Regions from separate parts of the Paenibacillus sp. FSL H3-0302 genome, predicted to be linked through region 1. Evidence: riboswitches for the same ligand, from Rfam matches in the RefSeq annotation. Region 1 holds a riboswitch; each other region holds the start of a gene.
What was found. A riboswitch is a leader RNA that binds a small molecule or an ion and turns the genes downstream of it on or off. The one in region 1 is predicted to bind cyclic di-AMP.

Region 1 (8,107 bases):
AATAGCTATTTTTCGTTATCATGATTATTGGCATCGGCAAGAGCCGGATGGGATTATGATGGGTTTGCTGCGAGAGCTGGATTGGTCAGACTATGTGGAAGAGCAGCAAGCGGCTGCTACGATTCTCACTATTCCTGCTATGACTGTAATGGAAGCTGCTCAGTATATTAAAAGTAAGCTAGGCATCTCTTATGTACGCGCTGCTGGTGACCTGTCTCTGTCCTGCAAACGCGTAGGGATATTAGTAGGTTACAGAGGAGGCGGGACGATGGCTATTCCGCTTTTTAATGATCACAATCTTGATTTAATTATTGCTGGAGAAGGACCAGAGTGGGAGACTCCGGAATATGTGCGGGATGCAGGGCACCAAGGCAAATCTAAAGCGCTCATCATGTTAGGTCATGCGGAGAGTGAAGCACCGGGGATGAAATATTTAGCTGAAATCTTAGCAGACAAATATCCCATGCTTCCTACCCGGTTCATTGCTGAACAACCCATCTATCAGATGGTTTAATCTGGGAAAATTAAGAGTACGGAATAAATAAACATATTATGGAGAAAATGAAGGGAACAGGTCACTGAGAAAGGAGTGTTTCAATGGAAATTCCTTTGGAGGCTGATGAAGTATTAAGTCGGATCAAAAAGCTGCAAAGCGACGGAAGCTCAATCAGTAAAAAACAAGTAAAGCAAAGCGACCCAGAGCTTATGAGAAGTGCGCTGTTCTTTTTTCCAAGCTGGAGCATGCATTGAAAAACGCCGATCTTTTGTAGCCATAGTATTGTAAAAGGAAGCTAAGTGGACAGGGGGAGATCTCTGATTCTGCTTAGCTTTTTTCTTTTTTATGAAATCATTCGTGCTGTTCATGTGAAATAATATTAACAAGCTTGCCAAACGGATCGGGGACATAGAAACGACGAATACCCCAAGGTACAGAAACTGGCCCAATATTGGTATTGAAGATTGTCGTTTCTTATTAAATAGGAAAGTACTGGTGAATCACCCCCTTTTTCGCTTGCTTCAGAGCTGTTTTTCTAAAGAAAACGAGTAAACAAGAGCAAAAGAAAGAGAAAATGAAGAGTATGCTTAATATGAAATGAAAAGCATTGCTTTCAACATTATTTTGACCAGAGCCCTCCTTTACAAGAAAACCTTACAAGAGTATGATTCATCTCAGAACTGAGAATTATCTTAAATTTACAATTACATAAGCAATCCGCTTAATTTCCGTTTCTGGAAAGCGGGGGAACCAACAACTGGCAGCCGATGTGAGAGTCGGCACTGGTTATGGGGTGAATCCTGTTCCGGGTGCATAATATGCATCCCTGCAGGTAGGGCAACTCTCACTGCCCGAATCCGACAGCTAACCTCGTAAGCGTATGGAGAGAGGATGAATGGCGTGTTTAGTGATGAATAGCCACAGAGAATCCCTCTGTGGTTTTTTGCTGCGTTTTTAAGCAGATATAGTCGTAGAATTTATTATGAAAGAGGTGTTACCTTTGCCTATCGCTAAACTGAACGGAACTTCGCTCTATTATGAAATCAATGGAACTGGCACTCCGGTTGTGTTTATCCATGGACATGGATTAACACACAGTATGTTCAAACCACAGCTGGAGTATTTTTCCGATAAATATAAAGTGATTTTGTGCGATTTACGGGGGAATGGCAAGTCTGGTAAACTGCTGGAGGCCCCACATGAGATTATTGAGACGCAATGTCTGGATCTGATTATGCTGTTGAATGACCTAGGTATCCGTGAAGCAGTTTTTGTAGGAATCGCCTATGGTGGCTTAGTCGTTCAGCATATTGCCAAACAATATCCTGAGCGTGTAAAAGCCATTGTGGTCGCGGATAGCTTTTGTAGGACTCACGGATCAACAATAGTAGGGAAAATACAAACTATGGCAGCATATTGCAGTTTACTAATGTATTATCTCCCAAGTGAGCTGGTGTTGCCTTCGATTCGGATGATGTACCGAGAGCGCTGGAGTCTGGCCTACAATGAGATTAGAAGAGGGCTGCTGGACAAACGTCCCCGGGAGTTATATCGGCAAAGGCTGGCTACGAGCCATGTTGATTACACCAGATGCTTAAAGGCTTTTAAACGTCCTGCTTTATGTATTGTAGGGGACTTTAATGAATTTGGAGTGAATTGTATGAAGGAAATGGTGTCTCAGCTGCCACATGCGCAGTTGGCGATTATTCCGAACGCATTAGATCCAAGTAATCTGTGCCAGCCGGAGCAATTCAATGCGATTCTTCAACGTTTCTTAGAGAAGCAGCAGGGTACTCAGCAGATTAGCTGATCTATTGGGAGACCTTCACAAGCGAAGCGTTTAAGTGAGAAAATAGGCGTCCCATAGCCAGGGCGGAATGAGCTGGCTATGGGTCGTCTTTCTGGGAAGAACTTTAGGGGAATTCTCCCTAAAATGAAGGAGATTATGGCTCCTAGAACGTAGATTAGGGAAATCCTCCCTAATAATAGGATGTTTTTAGCCATAAATGGGTATTTGCATGAATTTTTAGGGAGGAATTCCCTAAAAACCTCATTTTAAAGCGATTATCGATGAACATTAGGGAGGATTTCCCTAATATAATGGACATCCAATTAAAGGCTGGCTTATCCGTAGTGAAATCTACGAATGAGCCAGCCTTTGGTTATTTTACTAACCGATGGATGTTGAACATTTACAAGCATATTGTACCTAGAACGCCACTTAATGTCCCTACCCTACCACAGCACCAAATATAGCTCACCAGACGTGGGAAAGAACAATAGACTCTAAATAGTTATAGAAGGAGGCGTAGTAAGCAACGCATCTGCTACTCTTGCATTTTGTACAATGCGATCTACTCGTGTAAGATTAAGATAATTCATACTAAAGGAGCTGAGTCATGATGTCTCAAGCTGAAACTATAAAACTGACTTCATTATCTTCAAAAGGGGGCTGCGGCTGCAAAATCGGTCCCGCCGATCTCATGCAGGTTATTCGTAGTCTGCCACCAACTGTTCCTAACCCGGATCTACTAGTAGGTCTTGATACTAGTGATGATGCAGGGGTGTATCGTTTAAGTGATGAATTAGCGTTAGTGCAAACTGTTGATTTTTTCACGCCGATCGTGGATGATCCCTATTCATTTGGTCAAATTGCAGCAGCCAATGCATTAAGTGATATTTATGCGATGGGTGGAAAGCCGCTTACGGTGCTTAATATTGTGGCCTTTCCTATTTCTGTTTTAGATAAAAGCATTCTCGGTGACATTTTGCGCGGTGCAGCGGATAAAGTACAGGAAGCAGGAGCTACTCTTGTGGGCGGACATTCCATCGACGATAAAGAGCCCAAATTCGGATTGGCCGTTACGGGCCTTGTGCATCCTGACAAAGTGAGAACGAATGCGGGCGCCAAGGTGGGAGACAAGCTGATTCTAACGAAGCCTATCGGTGTGGGGATCTTAACAACTTCCATTAAAAAGGATCAGCTATCTCCTGAAGAAACCACACGCCTTACGACAGTAATGTCTACTTTGAATAAAAAAGCGGCTGAAATCATGGAGCCTTATGATGTACATGCTTGTACAGATGTTACCGGATTTGGGCTACTGGGACATGCCTCGGAAATGGCTAAAGGGAGCGGCACGGGCCTGATCATTCGTCAAGGCGATGTACCGATGCTGCCAAGAGTAAGAGAGCTTGCGGAGCAGGGATTTGTTCCAGGAGGCACTAAGAATAACTTTGCCCATCTGGAAGGCAGCATTCTTTATCCGGAGGAGATGGACCAACTAAGCCGCTATATTCTATGTGACGCTGTGACTTCTGGCGGACTGCTGATCTCTGTGGCCCCTGAACAAAGCGAAGATTTGCTAAAAGAGTTAGTAGATGCAGGGGTAGAAGCGGCATTGATCGGAGAGGTAACGGAAGAGCATCCGGGTCAGATTACAGTTATAGCTGCTGTGGAATAACTGTTGTATATCAGCTTAGAGCAAATTATGAAGGTTAGCCACCAGAGGAGAGAGCATATTGTTTCAGGACATTACACTGGAAGAACTTAGAGTGTTAAAAAACAAGAAGCAGATCACCATTATTGATGTTAGATCTCCTTCTGAATATAAAGATGCAACGCTGCCGGATAGTTTGAATATTCCCTTTTTTGATGATCAGGAACGGGCTGAAGTAGGGACGTTGTATAAACAGACAAGTGTGCAGGCCGCGAAAGAACGTGGTTTGGAGATTGCTGCGGCAAAACTGCCTTCTTTTGTCAAAGAATTTGCAGCGATTCAAGGAGACAAAGCAGTATTCTGCTGGAGGGGGGGTATGCGCAGCCGTACAACTGCGACCGTACTCTCTTTAATGGATATTCATGCTTACCGGCTGATAGGCGGCTATAAGGCTTATCGTAAATGGGTGCTCGACGAATTGGAGTCCTATGAATGTAAGGCGAAGTCTTATGTGATTCACGGAAATACAGGCACAGGTAAAACCAATCTGTTACACCGCCTGAAGGCGCAAGGCTACCCCGTTCTGGATTTGGAAGGGATGGCAGGTCATCGTGGTTCTATTTTTGGTGAGATTGGCCTTCGTGCGAACAATCAAAAAACGTTCGATAGTCTTCTTTTAGAGGAGTTAATTAAGATCGGAGATTCTCCTTATGTACTATTTGAAGCGGAGAGCAAAAAGATTGGTAAGGTAGTAATGTCCCCATTTATGGCCGAGCAAAAAGAGAGCGGAACGCAGATCTGGATTGAGATGCCTTTGCATGCCAGAGTGGAGCAAATCCTTGAGGATTACCGGCCAGAAGAATACAAGGAGCAGTGTATTTCTGCATTTCGGAGTATTAAATCCCGAATTCATATCCCTATTGCGGCAGAAATCGAGCGATGCTTGCAGGCAGATTTGTTCGGCGAAGCTGTGGCGCTGCTGCTAGAATATTACTATGATCCCAGATACGATTATACGTCCACTCAGTATGAAGGCATTGAGAGAGTTACTTTTAAAGTGAATAATCTGGATGAAGCTGAGACTGCTGTGCTTTCTTTTTTAAAACATCAAGAAGTATAAGTTTCGCGTTATGGTTAAAGGGGGCTTTACTTAATATGATCTATTTAGATTACAACGCTACAACACCAGTAGATAAGGAAGTAGCAGAGGTTATGATCCCTTATCTTTACGGTCATTTTGGGAATCCTTCAAGCAGTCATTCTTTGGGGCGGGAAGCTAAACTCGGAATAGAGCAGGCAAGAACACAGGTGGCTGATTTCCTGAATTGTGCGCCGGGTGAGGTGCTTTTTACCAGTGGGGGTAGTGAGTCTAATAATACTGTCATTAAAGGAGTAGCCCAAACGTATCGCCATAAAGGTAATCACATTATCCTGTCTGCTATTGAGCATCCGGCGGTAATTAAACCTTGTCAGTACCTGGAGCAGATGGGATACAACCTGACTTATGTACCAGTTGACTCGTATGGATTGGTGCAGGTTGACGATGTGAAAAAGCAGCTCACGGACCAAACCATTCTGGTCTCCATCATGCACTCTAATAACGAAACGGGCACGATCCAGCCGATCAAGGAAATAGCTGAGGTCTGCCACGAACGGGGTGTTCTTATTCATACAGATGCTTCACAGTCTGCGGGAAAAGTAGACCTCGATGTAGCGGATTTAGGGGTGGATTTTCTAACGCTTGCAGGCCATAAATTATATGCGCCCAAAGGCATTGGAGCACTGTACATTCGGGACGGCATTCACATTGAGCCTTTGATACACGGTGCGGGCCATGAACAGGGGCGAAGAGCGGGGACAGAAAATACACCCTACATTATTGGCTTAGGAAAAGCCTGTGAGCTTGCTGCTGACTCTGATTCTAGAAAAAGAGTTAAGCAAGTTACGGAGTATTTCTATGGAAGACTGCAGGAGTCTTTTGGCGAAAAAATTCATTTGAATGGTCATAAACACAAGCGCTTGCCTAACACCCTTAACGTTAGTTTTCTTGGAGCAGTGGGTCATGAAATTATCGATTCCCTGGAAGCTGTGGCGGCTTCAACTGGCTCAGCGTGCCATTCCGGTGAAACGTTGATTTCGCCTGTTTTAAAGGCTATGCATGTGTCGGAGAATATTGGACGGGGAGCGGTTCGTTTTAGTGTGGGACGATATACGACTACAGCGGAAATCGATGAGGTCATCGATAAGCTGAAGGTGTATTTGTTATAAGCTGAAATCGTATTAGTTGTGAGGTTCGTTTTTGCAAACAGTGACAAAGTGTGAATCCTAGTGAACGGACTTTGACTTCCAGTGGACGGACTATGACTCTCAGTGAACGGAGTACGAATCTCACTAAACGGGCTATGAATCTCAGTGAATGGACTATGGTTCCCAGTGAACGGAGTAGCTATCGGACTCAGGCGCTCTTATTTGCAATATTTTCCTATTTTTGAGTTGCTATAGGACTCCATAGGCGTTATTAGTACAAAATAGACACTACTGAGCACCATTTCTGCCCAATAGCGCCTCTCAGGTCCGATAATCTCTCTAAACAGTGATAAATTAACGAATAGCGGCATCTGAGTCCGAAAGATCAAGAGTTGAATCCGCATATTACAAAAAAAGCATCTGCCACCTCCTTCAAAAGGAATCGCAGATGCTTTTTTTAGTGATTATACAATCGTAAAGCCAGCACTTGCATAACCAGTGACTGTATTTACAAGGGTAAGACCTGTAGCGGTGGCTGAGAATACCATAAGCAAACGTGTCTGTGGTGTTACAGTAAAATTGATACCATTCGTAATTCCGCTGACAAAAGTTCCAAGATTAATAGTACCGGTGATAGGTGGAAGTGGGACTGTTGCGCCTGGAATAGGAGTAAATGTGTTATTTGGTGTGGCAGATTGGTACAATTGCGCTGTTACATTTATCGTAGTACCAAGCAGCGATAAAGCTATGGTATTACTGAAGTAAGCGGCAATGGAAGTTATTACTCCAGCTCGAGGAGTTGAGAATGCAAAATTGATAAGCGGTCCAAGGAGAGTACCTGTCAAATCAATATTACCGCCAACAAGCGAAATACCTGTGGCTGAACTTCCGAAGCCTACAAGGCTTGTTGTTCCAACCAAACCACCTAAAACCGTGGTCATAATAATAGGTCCTCCGGATGCCAGCGGAATAATTGCACCGTTACCGGTTGCACCAGTGACTCCGGTAATGCCAGTAGCTCCGACCGCGCCGGGATCACCGGTGGCACCCGTAGCTCCGGCAACGCCGACCGCCCCCGGATCACCCGTCACGCCCGTTGCCCCCGTAGCTCCGGCAACGCCGACCGCGCCCGGGTCGCCCGTCGCGCCCGTTGTACCAGCAGGGCCCGCCAAGCCGGCAGCACCAGTCGAGCCCGTCGCTCCAGTTGCTCCTACGCCTGGACCCGCTGGTCCTTGCGCACCTGTTGGTCCTTGAATCCCTTGCACACCCTGTGGTCCTTGAGGTCCCATCGCACCACCAGCGATTAACAAGTAATCTGGTGAACTGCCAGGTATTCCAGTAGGTCCAGAAACAGTAGCAATATAGGTGCTGCCATTGAAGGTTACTACTTGACCTGCTGGATAAGTAGGACTTTGTGCAGGATTAAAGATTACAATTCCTTGCAGCCCTACCCCTTGCGGACCCTGAGGTCCTTGAAGTCCAGGCGTTCCTTGAGGGCCTTGAGGGCCTTGTGGTCCTTGCGGTCCTTGGGGGCCTGTGGAGCCACCAGCAATTAATAAATAGTCTGGTGAACTTCCAGGTGTTCCCGTTGGTCCAGCAACAATAGCAATATAGGTACTGCCATTAAAGGTTACTACTTGACCTGCTGGATAAGTAGGGCTTAGTGCAGGATTAAAAGCAACAATTCCTTGCAGCCCTACCCCTGTGGTTCCCTTTGCGCCTGGAACCCCTTGCGCTCCTTGCGGACCCTGGGGTCCCTGTGGCCCTTGAGGTCCAGTCACACCTTTAATAGGTAATCCAATTGCTTGTGTAATAGAAGCTTGAATATGTCTGATCTGAATAATCAGCTGATCTTTACAATTAGAGTCAATCTTCGTGGCGAGAATAAAAGATAATAACTCAGCTAACAACAGTTGAAGATTAG
Region 2 (8,107 bases), 1.1 Mb from region 1:
AACGGCTTCGGAAATATGACGCTGACCGATCTGCGCACGACAGAGGGAACTTCGCTAATGCAAAGAGTGCAATATGTTCAACCTGATGACGGCAATATCAACGATAAGACGCTTCTAAAGGTACATCTTCCTCAGCCTGTTAATGGTGGGGAAAGTGTAACACTTAAGCTTCAGTATGAAGTCCAGCTGCCCAAAATCTTTGCTCGCATGGGTGCTTCAGGTAACTTCGTTATGGCTGGGCAATGGTTCCCTAAGCTTAGTGTATACGAGCCTAAGGGCACACGCGGAGTTAAAGAAGAAGGCTGGGACCTGCATCAGTATCACGGGACCTCTGAGTTTTACAGTGATTTTGGCATCTTTAATGTAACGATTGCCGTTCCTTCCAACTATACGGTGGCTGCGACCGGATTTCCTGTAAAAAATGCCAAGCTCAAACAAGATCAAAAAATATATCAGTTCTACGCCGATGATGTCCACGACTTCGCTTGGGCTGCATCCCCTGATTTTACAGTAGCAGAGGAAGCTTTCTCTACGCCGGAAGTGCCTGGAGTACGAATTAAGGTGTATCTCGACCCACTGCACAAAGACTTACAAGAGCGTTACCTTCAAGCTGCCAAGGCTGCCCTGACCTACTTCAGCAAATGGTATGGCCCTTATCCCTACTCTACGCTGTCTATTATCGTCCCACCTAAGGAGGGAAACGGCGCGGGAGGAATGGAATATCCTACCCTTATTACAGCCTTTGGGGCCGCGGATTCTTCTCCAGATACCTCACTTGAAAGAACCGTCATTCATGAGATCGGCCATCAATACTTCTACGGTATGGTAGCCAGCAATGAATTCGAGGAGGCCTGGCTGGATGAAAGCTTTACTTCCTATGCCGAAGACAGACTTATGGAACAAGAATACGGTATCAAGTCTAATTTGCCTTTACAGGCCAGCCTGGTAACTATACCTGAGCCGTTAAATCTGGAAACGTGGAAATATGCAGGGGCGGATTCCTATAGCCGAAATGTTTATATCCGCGGCAAGCTTGTACTTAAAGATATCGAACGCCAGGTAGGTACCAAAGCAATGAACAACATCATGTCCTCCTACGCTCGTAAGTTCCGTTTCCAGCATCCCGCTACGTCAGATTTTCAGAAAGTCGTTGAGAAGGTAACCAAAAAATCATGGCAGGCCTATTTCGATGATTACATTTATGGTGATGGTGCGCCTGACTTCTCAGTAGATACGATTACTTTTAAAAAAAATAACAACGGCGATGCTCAAAGCTACGAATCATTAGTGAAGATTTCAAATAAAGGGAGCCATTACGTTGATGTTCCCGTGAAATTCACATTCGCCGACAGCTCTTCGGTGCAGCGGGTCTGGAACGGTGAAGGAGCAGAGACTACGTTTCAATTGTTAAGCGATAAGCCTCTTCTCTCTGCTGAGATTGACCCTGAGCATTCCATCTTATTGGAGAGCAAACATTTAAACAACTTTAGGCTGGCGGAAATAGAGCCCAAGACGCTCTCTCGCTGGACGTTAAGTGTAACTAAACTACTTGAAACCGTGCTCGGAACTCTTGTCTGGTGAGGTGAATGATTGTGAGAACATCGATAACCCGCGGCTGGCAAAGCATGAAGGAGCAATTTTATATTTTAATTCTGCTCTTCATCTACCGACTGCTCTGGGGCTACTTTATGTATGGTTTCATCCGATCTGCTATTATTCCAATTCTACTGCGCTATCCAGATAAAGACGCCGGCGGCAGCGGTATGGGCAGACTGTTGTATTATATCGAGGGACAGTTCAGCTTGAATACTGACCCTACGATACGCACTTGGTTATGGATGCTTCTAGGACTTGTTGTCTTGCGACTTCTGCTTTCTCCTTTCATAAGGGCAGGATTGCTGCATGAGCTGCACCAGGAGCGAAAGGGCGAGCGCGGGCTGTTCTTTTTCCCCGGCATGAAGATCTATGGACTACCTGTCTTAGTCTTTAGCCTAATCGAATGGGTGCTGACCCTGCTGCCGCTTTACTGGCTTGCTCCAAAAATGTACGGGCTGTTCTTATCCTCTTTGTTTAACTACACTTTGTTACTTCATTTAGTACCATACGTATTGGCATGGCTTATATATATTTTTATCGTGCGCCTGTTTCTTCTATATATGCAGTTTGGTTACACCGGCGGTACAGGAATGTTCTCCTCACTGTTCATCTGCTTGCGGTCACTGATTCCTGCTATAGGTGTTTCCATTGTACTTGGTGCGGGAGGCTTGCTCTTACTGCTAGTGTGCGGACTGACGGGTCTGTTCTGTCCCGGCCTGCCGGCACTTATAATACGGCAAATCTCACCACTACCTTCTACGCTCTTAAAAATGTGGGGAATCTCTGCACAATATCATCTATGGTGTAGCAAAGCATTTCCACAATAAATTAACCTTATTTGACATAATAAAAAGGTCCCAATTCCTGTATTCAGGAGCTGGGACTTTTTCTCATTACGGATAACTTAAGAGTATTTGCAAAATCATAAAAGCTCTGTTACAATAAGTCCTGTGCTATTAGTAACAATTTTGTAATCAATTGAAACGATTCCTACATAACTAAATGTATTTATCGTAAGTGTAACTGTCGAAACGTCATTCTCTTGGTGCTTAACACGCCTAATTCCTTTGCACCGGGAAGTGGGGGAACCATATTTTGGGTGAATTGATCTCGCTTTACAGGGATCATAGGGAATCTTCTACCGAACCCTTAAGCTAACCTCGCAGGCCTTGGAAGGAGTACATCTTTTGAAAAGACATAATTTAAGAAAAAAATGCGTCGCTGCGGCGCTAGGACTTGTAATGGCATTATCTATTGGTGGAGGAAGCGCCTTTGCCGACTCTAAGATGGACACTGTAATCTCAAAGACTATTGGAGTTGCCTATAAAACCGGAGGTACAAGCACTGCCGGATTTGATTGCTCTGGATTTACAAAATATGTATTCAAGAATGTGGGTCTTACTTTACCTCGTACATCAAAAGCTCAATATAGCGTTGGAACTGCTGTATCCAAAAGCAATCTGCGTTCTGGTGATCTAGTGTTCTTTAACACACTTGGCAATGGAGTATCCCATGTCGGCATTTATGTTGGAAACGGAAAATTCGCACAATCGTCCTCTTCGCGTGGAGTGACCATCACTTCACTCAGTCAGGCCTACTGGGCCAATCGTTATGTTGGCGCTAAAAGAGTAATGAGTACTTCAGCTTATCAAGCTGTAGCCTTCGATTGAAACCTTCCTCACAACTATAACCTCATAATTACAACTATATGAACCTGAATCTGATTATTCCCGTAATCAAATTCGGGTTTTTCTTTTTTCCATAATATATTTTTACACTAATAGAGCCCAATTGAAACACGTTTATTTGATAAAAATTGCAATTATATTAAAAATTAGGTCATTATTAACGCTTACATATGCCTTTCTACCGTAAAAATGCCAATTTTTCTGCATTAATATGTTAAAAACGATTGCCAAGCGGCTTTCTGTTTGTTACAATTAGCGCAGTGAGATTTTAGTAACATTTTTGTAATCATTAAGTTGTTATTTACAAAGGTTTTGTCATGTATTGATTACAAGCTAATCCTAATCAACAGTATGAGCCGAGTTTCCTAACTATTAGGAAAACGGGGGAACCAACTTTGGGTGAATTGACCTCCATTATATAGAGGGGTCATAGGGGACCTTCAACCGAACCCTTAAGCTAACCTCGTAGGCATTTGGAAGGGGTATACACTTTTGAAGAAGAAGTTAGCAGCAGCAGTACTAAGCTTTTCCATCATCCTCACCATCGGAGCAGGAAGCGCTTTCGCAGATTCCAAAATGGATAAAGTGATTGACAAGGCCATCGGTACTAAATACGTATCCGGCGGTATATCCACTAACGGATTTGATTGCTCCGGATTTACAATGTATGTGTTTGATAAGATTGGCATTAACCTTCCACACCAATCAGGTTCCCAATATCAAATGGGCACAGCAATCTCCCGTGATGATATAAGAGCCGGAGATCTTGTATTCTTCAATACAAGTGGCAAAGGTGTCTCCCATGTCGGCATTTATGTCGGTGAAGGTAAGTTCGCACACGCTTCTACCTCACGCGGTGTTACGATTAGCTCTCTGAGTGATAGCTACTACGTGAAACGCTACGTTGGTGCTAAGCGCATTATGAGCACAGACGCTTACCAATCGGTTGCTGCTGAATCGGAAGACAATGATGATGTTCAATAAGTAACGTACATAGGCTCTTTTCCAAGGTAACTCTTGGAGGAGAGCTTGTTTTTTTGTCTTATTACTTATTTACCCCTCTCATAATTTGTAAAACATTCCTCTCATATAAAGTTTCTGAGTCGAACCTCCCCCATTTTGTATATAATTAGTAATATAGCAATGTCCTCGTGAAAGGAGATCGTTGACTTTATGATAAATCCCTCGGTAACTTTTCATGTTGTTCCTATGGAGGCAATTCACGGAGAAGCTATTTGTAAGTGGAGCTATACGCCCCCATATAATATTTATGGCTGGATGCCGTGGGAGCAGATGCAGGCTCTTGGCATCGAGTTTGGCGATCCGCAGCTCCGGGAGGAACAATATATCTCCATATTAAATGAACAAGAGGTTTTGTGCGGATTCGCACAGTTGTTCCCGATGGAAGGAGTCGTCCGTTTAGGAGTTGGGATGCGCCCCGATCTATGCGGCCATGGTTTAGGCAAACTATTCGTAGATGCCATCGTCCAGACAGCCTTGAGTCGTTATCCTGATCGAGAGATAGATCTAGAAGTCCTGACCTGGAACCAACGCGCCATTCGAACTTATCAAAAATGTGGATTTACGATTACAGATACGTATGAACGCCGCACACCTACAGGAGACAAACCTTTTTATTGCATGGTCTATGATAAATGATATTAAATACCAGATATTTCATAAGAATGATTGTATTCTCGTTCATTTTTTTGTCACAAACCCTATGATAACGCTTCACCATAAGCTATAATGTAGGGAGCAGCTTACATAGAAGGGACGAATTGGGATGCAGAAATGGATCATGAGCGGTTTGTTTTTTGCCGCCTGTGCCTTTGCGGTAGTACTCATGTTTACACTTCCGGGTAAAGAAGAGGTAGCGGAAGAAAATAAGCCCACGATGCCGGTAGTTCAACTGGACGCAGCAAAGGCAGAAGCAACCGTGAAAGCCAGCTGTATCACCTGTCACGGCGATCAGCTTCAAGGTGGAGTTGGACCAAGTCTTCAGAATGAAGGCGGCCAGCATGACGCTGAGGAAATCTACAGCATCGTCACCAAAGGACGTGGTCAAATGCCTTCCTTTAAGGAGAAGCTAGCCCCTGAAGAGATCGCCAACGTCGCACTCTGGCTCTCAGAGAAAAAGTAACCCATCAAGCAACTAAAAACGCCCGTGTATGAGATAGGTGACTATCTATGCACGGGCGTTTATTTTATGATTTTGGCTAAACTAATGATTTTTTTCAAAGGCTTCATTAAATTCATGCGCCGCTCGAAGATCTAGAGCCGTAATCCCATCTTCTTCATTAGATTCAAGTCGCAGGGTAACTGTTTTATAATCAATCGTAATATGTGGATGATGATCGAAGGCTTCTGAAATCGTGGCTACTTCATCAACGAACGCAATGCCCTTCATATATTGGCTGAACATATATTTTCGCACCATAACATTATTATCCAGCTTCCACCCCTCCAGCTTGGTGATCTCCTCACGCAGTTCCTCTTCCGTAAATAACAATTCGTTTCCTCCCTTACAAAAAATTGCAGTAAAGTGCGCAGTTCCCTTTACATGACTTAGGCGTTAAACAAAACATCCCTTAGCTTCTGAGGTCCAAGGGATGTGCCAGGATAAAGGCGATATTTTCGATTTAATGTATTCACAAATCCCAGCGATTATAACTCGGCTTTATCAATTTTAACACGGGCTACTAACTACGGGCAAATTACGTCCAGACGTCTCCTCTGCCTAAATCAAAACCACTGAAGCCAAATCCTCTTCGCCAACTAAAATATTAATGCGATGCGTGTCCTTATCGTAAATAATTACGCCGCTCCCCACTTCAATCATAGGTTCATTACCCAGCGCGAAGAAAAGATCCTCAGCCAATGCTTCCCATACCTCCAGCTTTGATTCTTGGGGTAGTTCCTGCCACTCGTCCGGATCCATCTCAAAAAATAAATATCCATCGGAAATTCGTCCGACGGCTTCGGTCAAATCTGTTAGAATTTCACCGTAATCTCTACCATGCTTTACACCCACGTATATCACTCCGTTTTCTTCACAGATGAATAATTACTTACCTTATCCATTATAGCCGAAAAAATGACTTCACAAAAAACCGAATGATGTCGATAAATAAGAATATACGTTAATTCGGTTTCGCACAGAGTGCCCTGCCGCTGTTTCAAGGATGATATACGCGGCATTGTCGGAACACATCTTAAATCTCACGGACGAGGTGCAAAATGGAAATTTCAACAATAATTGGTTTAATTTTTGGTTTGGTTGCTGTAATCTGGGGCATGATCCTCAAGCACGCTCCACTTCATGCTTTGGCCACACCCGCTGCTTACGTTATTATCTTGGTGGGTACGGCAGCGTCTATTTTCATGGCCTTTCCTTTCAACGAGGTCAAAAAGATTCCAAGTCTGTTCAAAATGATTTTTATCAAAAAGAAATTAATCAGTAAACCCGAATTAATCACTATGTTCATGGAATGGGCTTCTATCACACGGCGTGAAGGTCTGTTGGCTCTAGAATCAAAGGTCGATGAAATAGAAGATAACTTCCTCAGGAATGGCATGCGGATGATCATTGATGGAAATGATCAGGATTTTGTCCGCGATGTCCTCATGGAGGATATCCACGCCACAGAGGATAGACATAAAGCAGGAGCGCTCATTTTCTCACAGGCAGGTATGTATGCTCCTACCCTTGGGGTGCTCGGGGCGGTTATCGGCCTCATCGCCGCTCTGGCTGATATGAGTGATATGAACAAATTGGCTGCGGCAATCGGGGCTGCCTTCATCGCCACTTTGCTTGGTATCTTTACAGGTTACGTATTATGGCATCCTATTGCTAATAAGCTGAAACGTCTCTCCAAACAAGAAATCGAAGTTCGAATGATGATGGTCGAAGGTCTTTTGTCCATACAGTCCGGTGTATCTACTATTGCCATCAATCAGAAGCTTGCTGTATTCCTAACACCTTCGCAACGCGTTAAGTTAAATGAGAAGGACGGTGGATCAGGTGAGCAAAAAGACTAGACACGAAGAGCATGAAGAACATGCCGATGAATCGTGGCTGTTACCTTATTCCGACCTCATGACTCTTCTGGTGGCTCTGTTCATCGTTATGTATTCTATGAGCGCAACGGATGCCAAGAAATTTGAAGAGATGAGTCAAGCCTTCAGTTCCGCACTTAATGGCGGTACAGGCATTCTTGAAGAGCGGGCAGCAATGCCTAGTAAAACTCAAGAAGATCTGGGGAAAAATGATAAGATGGGTAGCTCTACTTCCAAGAAAGCTGAAGAAGCAGAAATGGCAAAGCTACGACAAAAGGAACAAGAGGATTTAGAGAAGCTTAAGAAACAATTCGATCAATATATTAAGAGCAACGGCCTAACTGATCTGCTCAGTACGAAGCTTAATCAATCTCAGCTAATGATTACGATCAGTGATAACGCATTGTTCGCCTCTGGCCAAGCCATTGTTAAGGATGATTCGCGGCAATTAGCTAAATCCATCTCAACGATGCTGCAGCAATTCCCGGATTATGATGTAGTAGTGCAAGGGCACACCGACGATATTCCGATTTCCAATAGCAACTATTCATCCAACTGGGATCTGAGTGCGGATCGGGCACTTCAGTTCATGAAGATTTTGCTGCAGAACACGAATCTAAATCCGCGCAAATTTAGTGCGATTGGATACGGCGAGTATCATCCTATTTCGGATAATGACACAGCTACCGGCCGAAGCAAGAATCGCCGGGTAGAGGTTTCCATTATTCGCAAATATCAAGAATCCAAAGAGTTTACAGGGATTG
Region 3 (8,107 bases), 1.0 Mb from region 1:
CGTGATGGAAAGCCTGAGGTTCGTTTACAACCACCGCTCATCGTATATAATGAGGACAATCAATACTGTCCAGAGATTATGGACATCTACTATGGTGCTAAAGAGGGTAAATCATGACGATATCATGCCAAAGCAGTTTTCAAAACAAGACTAATACCAGTACTCAGGAGACAACAGGGTCGCTTTTTCTGGTGGCTACACCTATCGGTAATCTGGAGGATATGACCTATCGTGCAGTCCGTACATTGCAGGAATGTGATATTATTGCCGCGGAAGATACGAGACAGACCCGAAAATTACTCAGCCACTTTGAGATTTCACCTTCGATGTTGTTTAGTTATCATGAGCATAATAAGGCCGCCAGTGGACCTGAGCTTGTACGCTATATAATAGAAGGAAAAAATTTGGCACTCGTCAGCGATGCCGGTTTACCAGCGATTTCTGACCCTGGAGCGGATCTTGTAGCCCTTGCAATAAGTCATGGAATTCCGGTGATTCCTATCCCTGGAGCTAACGCAGCGTTGTCAGCTTTGATCGCTTCTGGTCTATCTACGAATACGTTCACCTTTATCGGCTTTCTTCCCCGAGAGCGTAAGGACATCCGAGCAGCATTAAGTCCACTTCGTTCGGCTCAAGGCACTTTGTTGTTCTACGAATCTCCCCATCGCGTAGTTAAGACACTTGCTCATCTTCAAGAAGCATTCGGTAATCGCCAGATTGTGTTGGCACGTGAATTAACGAAAAGATATGAGGAGTTTCTACGCGGTTCGATTGAGGAATGTACACTATGGCTGGCTGAACATCCTCCGCTAGGCGAATATGTTATTGTCGTAGAAGGGGAGAGCAAGGAAGATGCAGAAATCGCAGAATCGGCGTGGTGGCGTCAGTTAAGCATTGAAGATCATGTAGCTCATTACGAAGCACAGGATGTACCACGGAAAGAGGCTATGAAAAAAGCGGCATCAGACCGGGGTGTAGCCAAACGGGATATTTATAATGCGTTGCTTGATAGAGCAGAAGAGTAAGTGTTGTAGACGAATTCTTAGAATAACTAAGGATTGTCGGAAACGGCCTGCCCGAGCTTGAATGATTTATCTGCGGGTTAAATGTATTTTGTACAGTTATTTTTGAATTTTTTTATGTATTTGTTCGTTTAGTTGTACTTCATACAGTTATAAAGGTGGAAAGGATTGATTTCACGGAGATATAGGAAATATAAGTGTACAAAATACAATTAATTCGTTTAATGGTAAAAAGCATTTAAAATAACTGTAAGAAATACAACTAAGTATTACTAGTTCCGTCTTGAAGCACATTGCCCTTAGGGAGGGGATAACCAGGAGGGCAAACCCAGACATAAAAAATACCTCCCGCGGTCACGGGAGGTCAAGGAGATATGAAAAGGTTAGAATTAACAATTTGATTAGTTCTATTATATACTATTTAATTTAGTTTGTCACAGGGGTAGGGATGGAAGATATGCATTCATGACAAACTATTTTTCCTTTAAAGTAAGTTACGTTCTCAGCGTTGCCACAGAAAATGCAGGCAGGCTCATACTTTTTAAGCATAATCCGTTCGCCATCAACGTAAATTTCCAGTGCGTCCTTTTCGCCAATGCCAAGTGTACGGCGTAATTCAATAGGAATAACAACCCGTCCAAGTTCGTCTACTTTTCTTACAATTCCTGTTGATTTCATCATAACAATCGTTACTCCTCTCAATGTTCCAAAAACGTCATTATTCGACATTGTTCACTGTTTTATGATACTTATAATACCAACGATTCCCAAATCAGTCAACCTTTTTTCATAGGCTGAATAAGAAAATTTCCATAAGAACTTTGAATGTCCCTATAAAAATTAAGAATTACCCTGAAAGCATTTTGTCGATTTACCAAGACCAAAAATGATACTTTTCGACAAAGTACGACATAATTACTTATTATATACTGATATTAGTTAAAATCATATTAAATTATTAGAAGGAGTTGATCTCATGAAGCAGCCGCTCACGGAAGAAAAAGTTTTCAAGGATCCCGTTCATAATTATATTCACGTACAGGATACGATTATTTGGCGACTAATTAATACAAAAGAATTTCAGCGTTTACGCCGGATTCGCCAGTTAGGTACCTCATATCTCACTTTTCATGGTGCAGAGCATAGTCGTTTTTCTCATTCTTTAGGAGTATATGAAATTACACGGAGAATCATTTCGCAATTTGAGCGCAGCGGGTATAAGGATTGGATTCCTGAAGAAAGTTTGCTTACTTTGTGTGCGGCTTTGCTGCATGATTTAGGGCATGGTCCATTTTCACATTCTATAGAAGAAGCTTTTGAAATGAACCATGAGGATTGGACCTGCCGAATTATTTTGGAGGACACGGAGATCACCGAAATATTGCGTGATGTGGAGGAAGATTTTCCTCGTAAAGTAGCCTCAGTTATCTCTAAGACATATGAGCATGAAATTGTTGTCAATTTGGTTTCCAGTCCGCTGGATGCTGATCGTATGGATTATTTGCTGCGTGATGCGTACTATACAGGTGTAAACTATGGAACCATCGATATTGATCGGATTTTGAGAATGCTTCGTCCTTATAATGGGCGGATTGTAGTAAAAGAATCAGGTATGCATGCCATTGAAGATTATTTAATGTCGCGTTATCAAATGTACTGGCAGGTATATTTTCATCCGGTGACGCGCAGCTCTGAAATTATTTTGCGTCAAATCTTCCGTAGAGCTAAAGAATTGTTCCAAGAGGAGTACAAATTTCGCTTTATGATCGCTCCGCTGGAAGATCTCTTTCGAGGAGAAGTAACAGTGAAGCAATATTTAATGCTTGATGAGGCACTGGTACAGACTGCTTTTATGCAATGGACACTTGAAGAAGATGAGTTATTAAGCGACTTGTGTACCCGTTTTATTCATCGTAAACTGTATAAATATGTAGAGATCGAGAATTTGGATACAGATATGATTACGGAAATCCGCAGCAGTTTTGCGGGAGCGGGACTTAACCCAGAATATGACTTAGAGATTGATTATCCGACAGATTTGCCTTATGATGTGTTCCGTCCAGGAGCAGCCTTCGACAATAATCAAATTTTACTGCTTGATCGCAATGAGCAATTGCGGGAAATTTCAGAGGTATCGGATATTGTGCGCTCAATAAGCGGGATTCATCGTGGCAGATATCACCTATATTTCCCACAGGATAAGCTGAAAAAAGCCCTTACACGGTTGCCCTCTTCTGTAGCAGAGATTTTTGCAAAATAATACAAATATTTATGGAACTATTGATAAAAACAACAAGGAGTGAGCTTTAAAATGTATCTGTTCGACACACATACACATTTAGATGCGCCTCAATTCGACGAGGATCGCGAGGAAGTTATAGCTCGTGCAGTAGAGGCCGGAGTTAGCAAGATGATCAATATTGGATTTAATCGGGAAACGATCCCTTCAACGATGAAGCTGGCTGAATCTTATGATTATATTTATGCAGCGGTGGGCTGGCATCCACAGGATGCGATTGATATGAAAGAGGGGGACCTCGATTGGATCGCCTCTCTTTGCAGCCATGAGAAAGTGGTGGCCATCGGAGAGATTGGGTTGGATTATTATTGGGATACCTCTCCCAAGGATGTGCAGCAGGAGGTCTTCCGCAAACAAATTGGACTAGCCCGTGAACTAAAAATGCCAATCTGTATACATGACCGTGATGCCCATGAAGATGTCGTACGGATTTTACGGGAGGAAAAAGCAAATGAAATTGGTGGCGTAATGCATTCTTTCTCAGGCAGCTGGGAAACCGCAAAAATGTGTCTAGACCTAGGATTTCATTTGTCATTTGGAGGACCGATCACGTTCAAAAATGCCAGAGTGCCTAAAGAGGTGCTTGCACAGACGCCATTGGACCGATTATTGATCGAAACAGACGCTCCATATTTGACTCCACACCCCTTCCGAGGCAAGCGAAATGAGAGTGCTCATGTGAAGTTAGTAGCAGAGGCTGCGGCTGAAATTAAAGGGTTAACATGGGAAGAATTGGCTAAAATTACGTATGCGAACGCACTGGAACGATTTGGGATTGTCTGAAAACAGGAGTAAAACGGGTGAAAAATAGAGAATGGCCGATATATTAAACTTTTTTAATATAAAAACGGCTGATTATTACAATATTTTAACCATATATTTGCGTAAACGTGGTTGAATCGTCCTTTACAACATGCATCAAAACAGGATATCATCTTTTCAGTGATGTGAGCTGTTGTTATTGTGACAGCCATTGATTCATGGATCGTCTCGCTGAGTCTCCGTATGGAGAACGGGGGAACCAATATTGAACTGCCGCATGCCTGTATCTTGAATACGACTAGGAATTGCCGCAGAACAATATTTGATTTCTTCACGTGGTCTTTGGGGTGAATTTAAGGGCAACCGCCGTGAGCGGGTGACCTGAAATAGGGCGTCTCTCTTTCGTCCGAACCCGACAGCTAACCCCGTAAGCGCAAGTAAGAGAGGCAACCTCGTGCACAAACATTCCCGCGTATTCTGACATCGGAGAAGCCACGAAAGAGTCCTCAAGAGAACTCTTTTTAGGCTTCTTTATTTTTGAATAAACTGAATGTTGCCCGCATACTGTTATATAACAGGTGTGGGAGTAGCTGTGCCGAGCAGGCGATCCATGAGCAGGAGACGCTAAGTTAATACGTGCGTATCCTGTGACAATCTCAAATAGTTTCGTCAAAGAAATTCAGTCCTCATGATATACAAATTGACGACGAGGCTATGTAAGGAGGATGGAGAGAATGGGCTTATTCCAACCAGAGGTATCCCATGATTCGCAGTCATCCAGCAGGTCTTTCGCATTACGGTGGGAGCAAGTAAATACTCGCGTACTTTTACTTGCAGGTGTGATTTCAATCGCAATCGCGCTGTTAATTCTGCTGTACGTACACGGTCAAAGTAATAAACAATTAGTTTTAGTAATAGACGGGCAAACACAGACACTTGAAACGCGAGAAGCACTTCTTGGTGATGTGTTGGAGAAAGAGCAAATTTCGCTGCAGCCGCATGATGAATTATCTTTAGGTCTGAGTGATGAAATAAAAGACGGTGACCGTGTCGTTATCAATCGTGCGCAGAAATTTAGCCTTACTGCGGACGGAGCAACAAAAACGTTATATACGACCGAAGACACTATCGGTCAAGCGATTGACAAACTGGGTATCAACCTAGAAGGCTATGATAAGATTTTTCCTTCGTTAGACACCACCATCTCTGCTGACATGGAGATTAAGATCGTTCGTATCAACAAGCAAACGGTACAGCGAACAACTAACTTACCTTTCCGTGTTATTAAGACAGCAGATCCCTCCCTTACTGTGGGAACAGTTAGAGTGGCACAGGCAGGCAAACCAGGCGTCATGGTTCAGCATATTGAAAAGATCTATCAAGACGGAGAACTGGCCTCTATGCGCATGATCGGCAAGGAAGTACAAACGGTAACAAAAGATAAGATCATTGCCGTTGGTACTAAAGCACTTCCTAAGCCTACTGTAGTTGCTAAAGCTACAACAACTTCCAAATCAAGCACTACCTCCAAAACGACTAAAGTTAGCGCTAAGACTAAGAACGTCACAAGCAAGGCTGGCGTAGACTTTGAGTACAAGAAGATGATTAAGAACGTCTCCATGACAGCTTATTCGTCAGAAGAGCCAGGGATAGGTACTAAAACTGCCTCCGGAACACGCGTAACGGAAGGTCGTACAATTGCAGTAGATCCGAATGTAATTCCTATTGGCTGGTGGGTTTATATCGATGGGCTTGGATTCCGCCGTGCAGAGGATACTGGCGGTGCCATTAAAGGCAATAAAGTGGATGTCTATTATGATTCCCTGAGCCATGCTCGTAATTTCGGCCGTAAATCACGTACCGTTTATGTGATTGGACCTGTGAAACCAGAGCTTAACTAGAACTGAAGCTTTTGCAAAAAATCCTTTGATAAGCTATAGTGATGATAACCGTTAAGGAACGCTGGATGATCATTTCGTTGATCGCAGAGCAACCGCTCATCACTTATACATTCTTTAACCAAAAGAAGAGGAGCGAATCCTCTTCTTTTTGCTTTTTTTGGAAGGAGTCAAGAAATATGATTAAGGAATTAATCGTCGTTGAAGGCAAAAGCGATACCGTAGCCATTAAGCGTGCTGTAGAAGCGGATACCATTGAGACAGGCGGCTCTGCTGTAAACCGGACTGTAATTGCTAAGATCGCGCTTGCTATGGAACGTAGAGGGGTTATTATTCTTACGGACCCGGACCATGCTGGGGAGCGAATTCGTAAAATCGTTTCAGCGAAGGTGCCGGGCTGCAAGCATGCTTTTATTCCAGAGAAGGACGCAACTCGAAAAGGGGATATCGGTGTAGAGAATGCATCGCCAGAGGCGATTCGTCATGCGCTGCGTAATGTACATACCTCTTTTGAAGGAGCACCTGCTTTGATTGGTATTGATGATCTTATGGCGGCTGGAATGCTTGTACACCCTCGGGCTGCTGAAAGACGTATGGCACTTGGTAATTTGCTTGGAATCGGATATTGTAACGGCAAACAGCTGTACAAGCGGCTGGCGATGTTTGGGATTACGCGGGAGGAATTTGCCGGGGCTCTCGCCCAAATTGATCAGGGGGGCATTACTTCATGAGTGGTAGAGAGGAAATTTCGACTCCAAAACGGACCAAAGAGATTATTCAACGTTATGGATTCAAGTTCAAGAAAAGCCTGGGACAGAATTTTTTGATTGATCAAAATATTTTGGACAAGATTGTAGACGCTGCTGGACTAGATAGCGATTCTGGGGCGCTGGAGATCGGGCCGGGAATTGGAGCGCTGACGGAGCGTCTGGCACTAACAGCGGGTGCTGTAACTGCCGTAGAGATTGACCGTAGACTGATTCCAATATTAAAAGACGTACTTTCCCCCTATCCCCATGTTAAGGTTCGTAACGATGATGTCCTCAATGTGAACTTGCAGGAAATGTTCAAGGAAGATTTCACCACTGTGAACAAGGTCAGTGTGGTTGCTAACCTGCCTTATTATGTGACTACTCCGATTCTGATGAAGCTGCTCGAAGAGAAGCTTCCCCTTGATAACATCGTTGTAATGATTCAGAAGGAGGTTGCGGAGCGTATGGCTGCATCTCCAGGTGGAAAGGAATACGGAAGTCTTAGCATTGCCGTGCAGTACTACAGCGAGCCTGAGCTCGTCTGTATCGTGCCACGTACGGTATTCATCCCTCAACCTAATGTGGAGTCTGCTGTTATCCGTCTGAAGGTTAGAGAGCATCCTCCGGTAAAGGTGGAGAGTGAGAAGCATTTCTTTGAAGTGGTTCACGCTTCTTTCACACAGCGCCGCAAGACGATTGCTAACAATCTGAAGGCTCGCTACTTCCCTGAACAAGGACGTGAGCAGCTGGAGGCTTTACTCGCAGAAGCGGGTATTGAACCGACCCGTCGCGGAGAAACACTCAGTCTTGAAGAATACGCCCGCTTAAGCGGTGTTTTGCTAGCCGCTGGAATTGAATAAGCAATAGGAAACGGTTGTTGTCTTAAGGACGACAACCGTTTCTCGTAGAAATATAAGGATGTTATTCTGGTGGAGCATTATACATTCTTATATTTTAAAAATATGTTGAGTTATGAACCAACTGAGGCCTTTGCCCATACGATGGGGTAGAGGTGGTGGTTGTAATGAATTTAGGAGACTTGGTCGTTCGCAAATCTTATGGCGGTGATTTAACATTTCGTGTAGATAATATTGTGCAGGATAGAGCCGTCATTAAAGGCACAGATTTCCGCCTGTTGGCGGATTCTCCTCTGGATGACCTGGTTCAAGTGCCTCCTACCCGAATAACGGAACGGGGACAGCAAGCACAGATCAAAGCGAAGGAATCACTGACACAGCTGCGGAAGGACCGTCAGGAGCAAAGTCAGCGGAGCGGGGGAACCCTAACAGAGGGGACATGGGCTCCACCGTCCAAGGAAGCTCCTTATTTTGAAGTGCCAGGTAAAGTACTGCATCTGGATGGCGATCCGGCATA
Region 4 (8,107 bases), 2.2 Mb from region 1:
CAAATGTTCCCCAGTTGAGCAAACAAGAGAAACGACGGGTAGAACAGGAGCAACAGAAGCAGAAAACGAGAATTTTAGTTATTAGTTCAATAGCTGTAGTAGTTATCATTTTTGTTGGATTGTTTATGTTAGCTTCGAAAGATGCAGCAAAGAATGTCTCTACAGGAGAACCGGTAGAATTCAATTACAGTGAGCTACCTAGGATTGGTAATGAGGATGCACCTGTTAAGCTTGTTGAATTTGGTGATTTCAAATGTCCAGCTTGTTCCCAATTTGCTGGCTCCATGAAACCGAAAATTGTTCAAGATTTTGTCAACGAGGGAAAAGCAGCTCTTTACTTTGTAAATATGGCTTTTGTTGGTCCTGACTCTGAGACAGCTTCACTAGCTGCATTGTCTGTATACCATCAGAATAAGGATGAATTCTGGAAGTTCTATGATGCTGTGTATGCGCAGCAAGGGGATGAGAGCGTGGAATGGGCCACTGAGGATTTCTTGGTAAGCCTTGCTGAAAAAGAGAAATTAGCGATCGATTATGATCTGTTGCGTAAAGACATCCAAGAGAAAACTTATGCAGATGAGCTGAAGAAAGACATTCAGTTGGCAACTGACGCAGGCGTGACAACTACGCCTTCGCTCTACATTAATGGAGTGAAAACGGCTGAACCTTTCGATATTGAAGCGATTACATCTGAAATTAACACCGCCGCAAAAGCAGTGGAGGCAAAGTGACAAAATTCCTATCTTTTTGCAAGCGTAACTGCCTCTATCTGGCCTGGTTCGTCTCTTTGGTTGCTGTAGCTGGTAGCTTGTATTTAAGTGAAGTCTTGAAGTATGAACCTTGTAAGCTTTGCTGGTTTCAGCGGATTTTTATGTATCCGCAGTTATTTTTATTGGGAATTGCCACTTTCCGTGGAGATAAGCGCATCATTCCTTATGTGCTTCCATTAAGTTTGATTGGTGGCAGTATCTCAATCTATCATTATGCGGAACAGAAGATTCCAGCGTTAAGTAAAGTTCTACCTTGTACAGTTGGTGTTCCTTGTAATAAAGATTACTTGAACTACTTCGGATTTATAACGATTCCTTTGTTAGCTTTAATAGCGTTTGCTCTAATAAGTCTCCTTCTTTGGTATGGACGTAGGGAAGAAGAAGTGATTGAAGTAGATGCTGAGGAGAGCTTAGGATTTTAGTTTTTACTTTGGAAGGTACAAAAAAGCTGAAAAGGTATTAAAATCACGGGCTAGAGGGATAATTGAAGATAATGAAAGAGAGCATCCAATAAGACGCTATATTTGAGCTTATTGGATGTTTTTTCATTCTTTTTTCATTTTTTTCAACGCTTTACTGTAGGCACTTTGTAGACTAATATTAGACCTTGTGAGAAGTTGAATATGCGCTGAATTTTCTTAGGAAAAACGGGGGAACCAAACTTGGCATTCATGCCAATGGGGTGAATCGGAACCGGGTCGAACAGACCTCTACCGTAGGGCTATAACCACAGCCCGAATCCGCCAGCTAACCTCGTAAGCAAGGTGGGAAAATGACCATGCATAAGCATGCGGATCATTTCCGTATGCTTATTTTTGTGTCTGCATTTATGAAATCCACCGATGAAAACAGCGCACGGAAATTCCGTTTCAGCTCCCAAAGAAAGGAACTGTATCCACCATGGTAAGCAAGGTAAAACGACTATTGATCGGACGTCCGATGAAGTCGAATGAACTCGATCATGAAAAGTTATCCAAGGTTAAAGCACTGGCTGTTCTGTCTTCTGATGCGCTCTCGTCTGTAGCCTACGGAACGGAACAAATTCTGATTGTACTAGTGGCTGCCGGGTTTACTGCCATCTGGTATTCCCTGCCAATTGCATTAGCCGTATTGGGCCTGCTGGCCATCCTGATTTTATCCTATCGGCAGACGATTTTTGCTTATCCGCAAGGAGGCGGAGCTTATATCGTAGCCAAGAGTAATCTTGGTATTCCGACAGGGCTGCTCGCTGGGGGTTCATTATTGGTGGATTACATTCTTACCGTAGCGGTTAGTGCCTCGGCAGGGACGGATGCGATCACATCGGCTTTTCCAAGTCTTCATAATCATACTGTTCTCATCGCTGTATCTGTTATCGTTTTATTAACAATCATTAATCTTCGCGGAGTGACTGAATCGGCTTCATTTATCGCAATTCCAGTGTATTTGTTTGTGGTTTCGATTGTTGTTCTGATTATCTCCGGTATCGTTAAATATGCAATGGGTGGCGCGCATGCGAATGTTCCTGAAATAGGCAGCGCCGTATCTAATGTAAGTTTGTTTCTACTATTAAAAGCGTTTAGCTCTGGTTGTTCAGCCCTAACGGGGGTTGAGGCCGTATCTAATGCGATCCCAAACTTTAAAGCACCCGCTGAGAAGAATGCAGCCAAGACGCTAATGATCATGGGACTTATCCTTGGCTTTATGTTTACCGGAATCACTGTGCTGGCGTATTGGTATGGGATTGTGCCAGATGAAAAGGCTACGGTTGTCTCTCAGATCGCTGAATCGACCTTTGGCCGTGGCGGATTGTACTTTTTCATTCAAGGGATTACAGCAGTGATTTTGTTCTTGGCAGCTAATACAGCATATTCAGCGTTTCCGCTGCTTGCCTTTATGTTTGCAAAAGATAAATATCTGCCACATGCATTTATGGTCCGTGGTGACCGCCTTGGCTTCTCAAACGGCATTATTTTTCTAGGAGTTATGTCTATCATACTTGTGACTGCATTCCATGGGAATACGGAAGGTTTGATTCCACTATATGCGGTAGGCGTGTTCATTCCTTTTACCTTATCCCAACTGGGGATGATGGTGCATTGGATCAAAACAAGACCCGCTGGATGGGTGAAAAGATTTGTAGTAAATACCATCGGTATGCTGACTACATTGACGATTACGCTTATATTTATCATTACTAAATTCTCGAGCGTATGGATGGCATTCATTTTCTTACCTGCTGTAATGTTCGTGTTCCACCGTATTCATAAGCACTATTTGAACACTGCGGATCAACTGCGTATATGTCCGGCTACGGATAAACCTGTAATTAAAGGAAGTACTGTAGTTGTTCCTGTAGCAGGGGTTACACGTGCTGTATTACATTCCATCAGCTATGCGAAGTCTCTAACAGATAATGTTGTTGCTGTGTATGTAGGCTTTGATGAAGAAGACATTCATAAGATGGAGCAACGGTGGGAGGAATGGAATCCAGGTGTACGCCTGATTGTACTTCGTTCCAGATATCGTAGTATCATTCGTCCGTTAGTGAAGTTTATCGATACGGTAGAGTGGAAGACCGCTGCGACGGATCACATCACGATTCTGATTCCACAGTTTATTACCAAACATTGGTGGCAAGCCGTGCTTCATAATCAGACCAGCTTTTTAATCCGCTCGTATCTAATGAATCAAAAGGACGTTGTAGTAGCGACTGTCCCGTATCATTTAAATAAATAAGTAGAAGATTAAAGATGAGGTTATATCCGGAACGTTCGGAATATAACCTCTTTTGTATTTTATATGAAGGAAATTGTTGCAAATCCACAGAATTTGAAATTTATATGTTGACACAGAGAATGAGAATCAATATCATTTAAAAGTGAAGCAGAGGTAAAGGTCACCTTTGAATATCAAAGCAGTTACATATAGGAGGGTTTTTAATGTTTTGGCTTAACAGAAAAAGATCAGGAAGCATGAAAGTGACGATGAGCGGACTAATAGTGATGACGCTAATACTTTCCGCTTGTGGTAATAATAATGCTGAAAGCTCATCAAATGCAGGAACAGCGCCTACAACAGCGCCTACAGCAGAATCTACAGAGGCACCTGCTGCACCTAAGACGTTAACAGATGCAATGGGTCATAAAGTAACGATTCCGGCTAATCCACAGCGCGTTCTGGGTTCATATTTGGAAGACTCTTTGGTAACTCTGGGTGTAACTCCAGTAGCTCAATGGTCAGTTACAAATGGCGTTCAGGATTATCTGGCCACTGAATTGAAGGATGTTCCTACAATTAGTTACGACCTTCCGTTAGAGGCTGTAACCAGCTTTGCTCCGGATCTTATTATCATCCCATCGGAGTCTTCTGTTCAGAACGGGATTTACGATCAGTTGAATAAGATTGCACCCACTTATGTAATTGGGGATGAACTAAATCAAGATTGGCGCAAATCGTTGCTCAAGATGGGTGAGATTTTGAACAAAACCCCTGAAGCAGAAAAAGCCATCAAAGATTATGATGTTAAAGCAGCGGCTGCGAAAGAACAGCTTACAGGAGCTATTGGACAAGAGTCCGCGGCGATTCTATGGTTGGTGCAAAAAAACTTCTATATTGTAGACGAAACCCGCAGCAGTGGAGCTGTATTATATACAGACCTTGGCGTAACGCTGCCTAACTTAGTAACAGAGATCCCAGTAGGAACAAGAGCAACTTGGAATCCGATCTCACTAGAGAAGCTTTCTGAGCTGACCGCAGATCATATTTTCCTTGTAAATAGTGATAAGACTGAGGGTTCGGAGATTCTAGATAGTGCAATCTGGAAGGGCATCCCAGCTGTAAAAGCTGGAAATGTGCATGAAATGAGCTCAACAAGCAGTTGGCTTTACAGTGGGGCGAACGCTGGCAGCAAAATCATTGACGATGTGCTAAAAAGTCTTGTGAAATAAAAGTCGTAATTCACCATGAATGAGACTGATCATTTCGGTGGGGAAGGGCGTGCAGATCAAGTATCTCGGGATACAAAGATCTGCACCATTTTTTTATAAACCAATCCCATAGTACGGAAAAATCGTTCCTGCAATTGTACAACATAAATATTTTTGCGATAATGAGAATGATTGTTGTTATCATATAAACCATTGTAACTATTGAATAAGGAGACGACTCATGGTTTCACCCTCAGATTTCGCAAATCGTATTAAAAATGAACCCAAAAAAGCTCTACATACCCGACCGGCAGCTGCCATTGGTATTCTTATTTTTGGACTTGCTGCCATTGCCTTCGGATTGGCACTTTCGGTCTCAGTGGGTGCGGCAGATATCAAGTTAGCTACGGTATGGGAAGCTATATTTCATTTCAATCCAGATTTACAAAAACATCAGGTGATTAGAGAACTGCGATTTCCACGTGCTATTGCTGGCGCCTTAGTCGGTGCTTGCTTCGCAGTAGCAGGGGCTATCATGCAGGGGATGACAAGAAACCCGCTTGCGGATTCAGGGCTGTTAGGTTTGAATGCAGGAGCAGGGGTAGCGCTGGCCATAGTATTTGCTTTTGCACCCTCACTCTCATTCACTTCACTAATGTTGTATTGCTTTATCGGTGCCGCTGTGGCCTCTTTTATCGTATTCGGAATCGGTTCGCTTTCTTTTAATGGCCTGACCCCCTTGCGATTGACATTAGCAGGTTCGGCAGTTAGTGCTTTATTGGTTGCTATTAGTCAGGGAGTAGCTATTCTTTTCAACTTATCTCAGGACATAGCCTTCTGGTTAGCTGGTGGGATGGGTGGAGCTAGCTGGACTCAGATCAAGATTATATTCCCTTGGGTGGCCGTAGCCTTAATTGCAGCGATGATGTTATCACGATCCGTCACATTGCTCAGCTTAGGAAGAGAAGTTGCGGTTGGTCTGGGGCAGCGGACAAGGTTAGTTCAATTGGCATGTATGATTGTTGTGGTTATCTTAGCTGGAAGTGCGGTTTCAACGGTTGGCCCGATTGCTTTTATAGGACTAATTATTCCACATGTTACACGTTATTTCGTTGGAGTGGACTACCGCTGGATTATCCCTTGCTCGGCAGTTCTAGGGAGCTTATTGATTATCTTTGCAGATATTGCCGCAAGAATGATAAATGCACCTTATGAGACACCGCTAGGAGCTTTAATTGCCATCATCGGCGTACCGTTCTTTATTTATTTAGCGAGTAAGCGGAAGGGGGAGCTGTAATGCCCAAATTAACCCTTACTCCAGATGAAAAAGAACGCCGCACACGCGCCTTAACGGTGTTAGTGCTCCTTGCTATACTGATCGTCGTTGTGTTTATAGTCAGTATGAATACAGGGTTTATGCGTCTATCCCCACTAGAGGTATTACATACACTCATGGGTGATGGAACACATCAGCAAAAGCTTATTTTATTTGATTTCAGATTACCCCGCATCGTAATTTCATTGTTAGTTGGAGCGGGCTTTGCAGTATCGGGCTGTATTCTACAAAGTCTCGCACGTAATGCACTCGCAGAACCGGCTACGCTGGGCATAAGTGCTGGTGCAGGTTTTGCGGTAATCATTTTTATCTCGTTTTTTCCGGCTACAACAGCAGCTCCGGTATTTGTCTTGCCTCTCCTAGCGCTTGGTGGGGCTGGCCTGACCGCAGCTTTAATCTATATTCTTGCCTACCGGAAGGCAGATGGTCTGTCTCCTACAAGGCTGATCCTTATCGGGATTGCGGTCGCTGCAGGAATCAATGCTTGCCAGCTTGTAATGGCACTTAGGCTTGATCCTAATAATTATCAATTTGTAGCTACTTGGATCGCCGGGAAAATATGGGGTGGGGATTGGAGATTCGTCCTTGCTTTGCTGCCTTGGATCGCGATTCTGTTACCGTTCGCCTTCTATAAAGCCCGGGTTCTAAATGTATTGAATCTAGGGGACCATACTTCATTAGGTCTAGGAATGCGTGTGGAGAAGGAACGTATTCTCCTTCTGGTAACAGCCGTAGCGCTTGCCGGCTCCTGCGTCGCGGTAAGCGGAGGTATTGGCTTCGTCGGCCTGATAGCACCACATCTGGCTCGCAGGCTGGTGGGACCCCGTCATCAGGTGTTATTACCTGCTAGTGCTTTGACAGGGGCGCTTCTTATGATTACCGCTGATACCATTGGTAGATGGGTATTGCAACCTGCCGAAGTTCCTACTGGCATTGTGGTTGCGATTATTGGCGCACCTTACTTTTTATATTTACTCGCCAAGTCGAAAGCGTAAATTAGTTCATACTTAGGAGCATAGCTCCATAAAACTTTTAAGGGAGTTGTAGATCATGTCAGAACGTTTGAATACAGAAGAATTAAGTATTGGGTATGCTGAGGCTACTATAGTTAAGGGATTGAACTTGTCTATCCCTACGGGGAAAATCACCGCACTAGTGGGCGCTAACGGCTCCGGTAAATCTACAATCCTCAAAACGATGGCCCGGATTATGAAGCCGAAGAGTGGCACCGTAATGCTGGACGGCAAATCGATCCATAACTTTTCAACTAAAGAGGTTGCTCGTCAGCTAGCGATTCTACCGCAGAACCCAACGGCTCCTGACGGTCTGACGGTATCTGAGCTGGTCAGCTACGGTCGTTTCCCTCATCAAAAAGGATTTGGCACGATGACTGCAGAGGATCGCAACATCATCTCCAACGCCATCTCTGTTACGGGCATGGAATCTTTTCATGATCGCCCTATTGACCGTCTCTCTGGTGGACAACGTCAACGCGCTTGGATCGCTATGGCGTTGGCTCAAGAAACAGATATTTTATTCCTTGACGAGCCTACAACGTTCCTAGATATGGCGCATCAGCTCGAAGTTCTTCAACTTTTGCAAAAGCTGAATGAGGAAGAAGGCCGTACCATTATCATGGTCGTGCATGATTTGAATCATGCTACTCGTTATGCGCAGCATATGGTAGCGATTAAGTCCGGTACTGTGGTTAGCGAAGGCTCACCTACTGAGGTTATGACACCAGATGTATTGCGGGAAGTGTTTGGAATTGAAGCGGATATCGTTCCGGATCCACGTACGGGTGTGCCACTGTGTCTTCCTTACGAGCTTGCTGCCTATAAAGCTGTGTAATTATCATCTAAAAACATACAACGAACAGGCTCCCGTCATTGACAAGGGAGCCTGTTCGTTGTTACAGTTGTGGTTGCCTACAATTTCATAATAACTCTTTAAAATAGATCAAGGACCATCATTTATACATGGTTAAAGGAGCATGAAAACATGAATATTGACAAAATTCAAGATGATCTAGAGCAGCTAATGACCGCAGGAATAGTGAAAAGTCATGAGAATTTAAAAGATCACGTGTACAC

Region 2: another riboswitch for cyclic di-AMP. It lies ahead of MHH50_RS00545 (C40 family peptidase); the one in region 1 lies ahead of MHH50_RS26275 (alpha/beta hydrolase).
Region 3: another riboswitch for cyclic di-AMP. It lies ahead of MHH50_RS00190 (3D domain-containing protein); the one in region 1 lies ahead of MHH50_RS26275 (alpha/beta hydrolase).
Region 4: another riboswitch for cyclic di-AMP. It lies ahead of MHH50_RS16550 (APC family permease); the one in region 1 lies ahead of MHH50_RS26275 (alpha/beta hydrolase).

What each region holds. Positions count from the first base shown of each region.
Region 1 is NZ_CP150284.1:5,909,753-5,917,859, reverse strand. It holds gene MHH50_RS26285 (Nif3-like dinuclear metal center hexameric protein) at 1-514, shown strand, start outside; gene MHH50_RS26280 (hypothetical protein) at 598-750, shown strand; cyclic di-AMP (ydaO/yuaA leader) riboswitch at 1,205-1,391, shown strand; gene MHH50_RS26275 (alpha/beta hydrolase) at 1,479-2,306, shown strand; gene MHH50_RS26270 (hypothetical protein) at 2,567-2,752, shown strand; gene selD (selenide, water dikinase SelD) at 2,899-3,960, shown strand; gene mnmH (tRNA 2-selenouridine(34) synthase MnmH) at 4,019-5,056, shown strand; gene MHH50_RS26255 (cysteine desulfurase family protein) at 5,092-6,204, shown strand; gene MHH50_RS26250 (exosporium glycoprotein BclB-related protein) at 6,648-8,107, opposite strand, start outside.
Region 2 is NZ_CP150284.1:109,551-117,657, reverse strand. It holds gene MHH50_RS00555 (M1 family metallopeptidase) at 1-1,581, shown strand, start outside; gene MHH50_RS00550 (hypothetical protein) at 1,593-2,423, shown strand; cyclic di-AMP (ydaO/yuaA leader) riboswitch at 2,642-2,780, shown strand; gene MHH50_RS00545 (C40 family peptidase) at 2,838-3,266, shown strand; cyclic di-AMP (ydaO/yuaA leader) riboswitch at 3,629-3,771, shown strand; gene MHH50_RS00540 (C40 family peptidase) at 3,816-4,268, shown strand; gene MHH50_RS00535 (GNAT family N-acetyltransferase) at 4,458-4,943, shown strand; gene MHH50_RS00530 (cytochrome c) at 5,071-5,427, shown strand; gene MHH50_RS00525 (4a-hydroxytetrahydrobiopterin dehydratase) at 5,509-5,796, opposite strand; gene MHH50_RS00520 (hypothetical protein) at 6,025-6,318, opposite strand; gene motA (flagellar motor stator protein MotA) at 6,525-7,325, shown strand; gene motB (flagellar motor protein MotB) at 7,309-8,107, shown strand, end outside.
Region 3 is NZ_CP150284.1:37,796-45,902, forward strand. It holds gene MHH50_RS00165 (tRNA1(Val) (adenine(37)-N6)-methyltransferase) at 1-117, shown strand, start outside; gene rsmI (16S rRNA (cytidine(1402)-2'-O)-methyltransferase) at 114-1,025, shown strand; gene MHH50_RS00175 (AbrB/MazE/SpoVT family DNA-binding domain-containing protein) at 1,449-1,703, opposite strand; gene MHH50_RS00180 (HD domain-containing protein) at 1,999-3,282, shown strand; gene MHH50_RS00185 (TatD family hydrolase) at 3,334-4,104, shown strand; cyclic di-AMP (ydaO/yuaA leader) riboswitch at 4,303-4,532, shown strand; gene MHH50_RS00190 (3D domain-containing protein) at 4,818-5,984, shown strand; gene rnmV (ribonuclease M5) at 6,161-6,712, shown strand; gene rsmA (16S rRNA (adenine(1518)-N(6)/adenine(1519)-N(6))-dimethyltransferase RsmA) at 6,709-7,593, shown strand; gene yabG (sporulation peptidase YabG) at 7,758-8,107, shown strand, end outside.
Region 4 is NZ_CP150284.1:3,739,863-3,747,969, reverse strand. It holds gene MHH50_RS16560 (DsbA family protein) at 15-731, shown strand; gene MHH50_RS16555 (disulfide oxidoreductase) at 728-1,192, shown strand; cyclic di-AMP (ydaO/yuaA leader) riboswitch at 1,387-1,546, shown strand; gene MHH50_RS16550 (APC family permease) at 1,671-3,488, shown strand; gene MHH50_RS16545 (iron-hydroxamate ABC transporter substrate-binding protein) at 3,692-4,699, shown strand; gene MHH50_RS16540 (iron ABC transporter permease) at 4,920-5,975, shown strand; gene MHH50_RS16535 (iron ABC transporter permease) at 5,975-7,009, shown strand; gene MHH50_RS16530 (ABC transporter ATP-binding protein) at 7,065-7,865, shown strand; gene murB (UDP-N-acetylmuramate dehydrogenase) at 8,016-8,107, shown strand, end outside.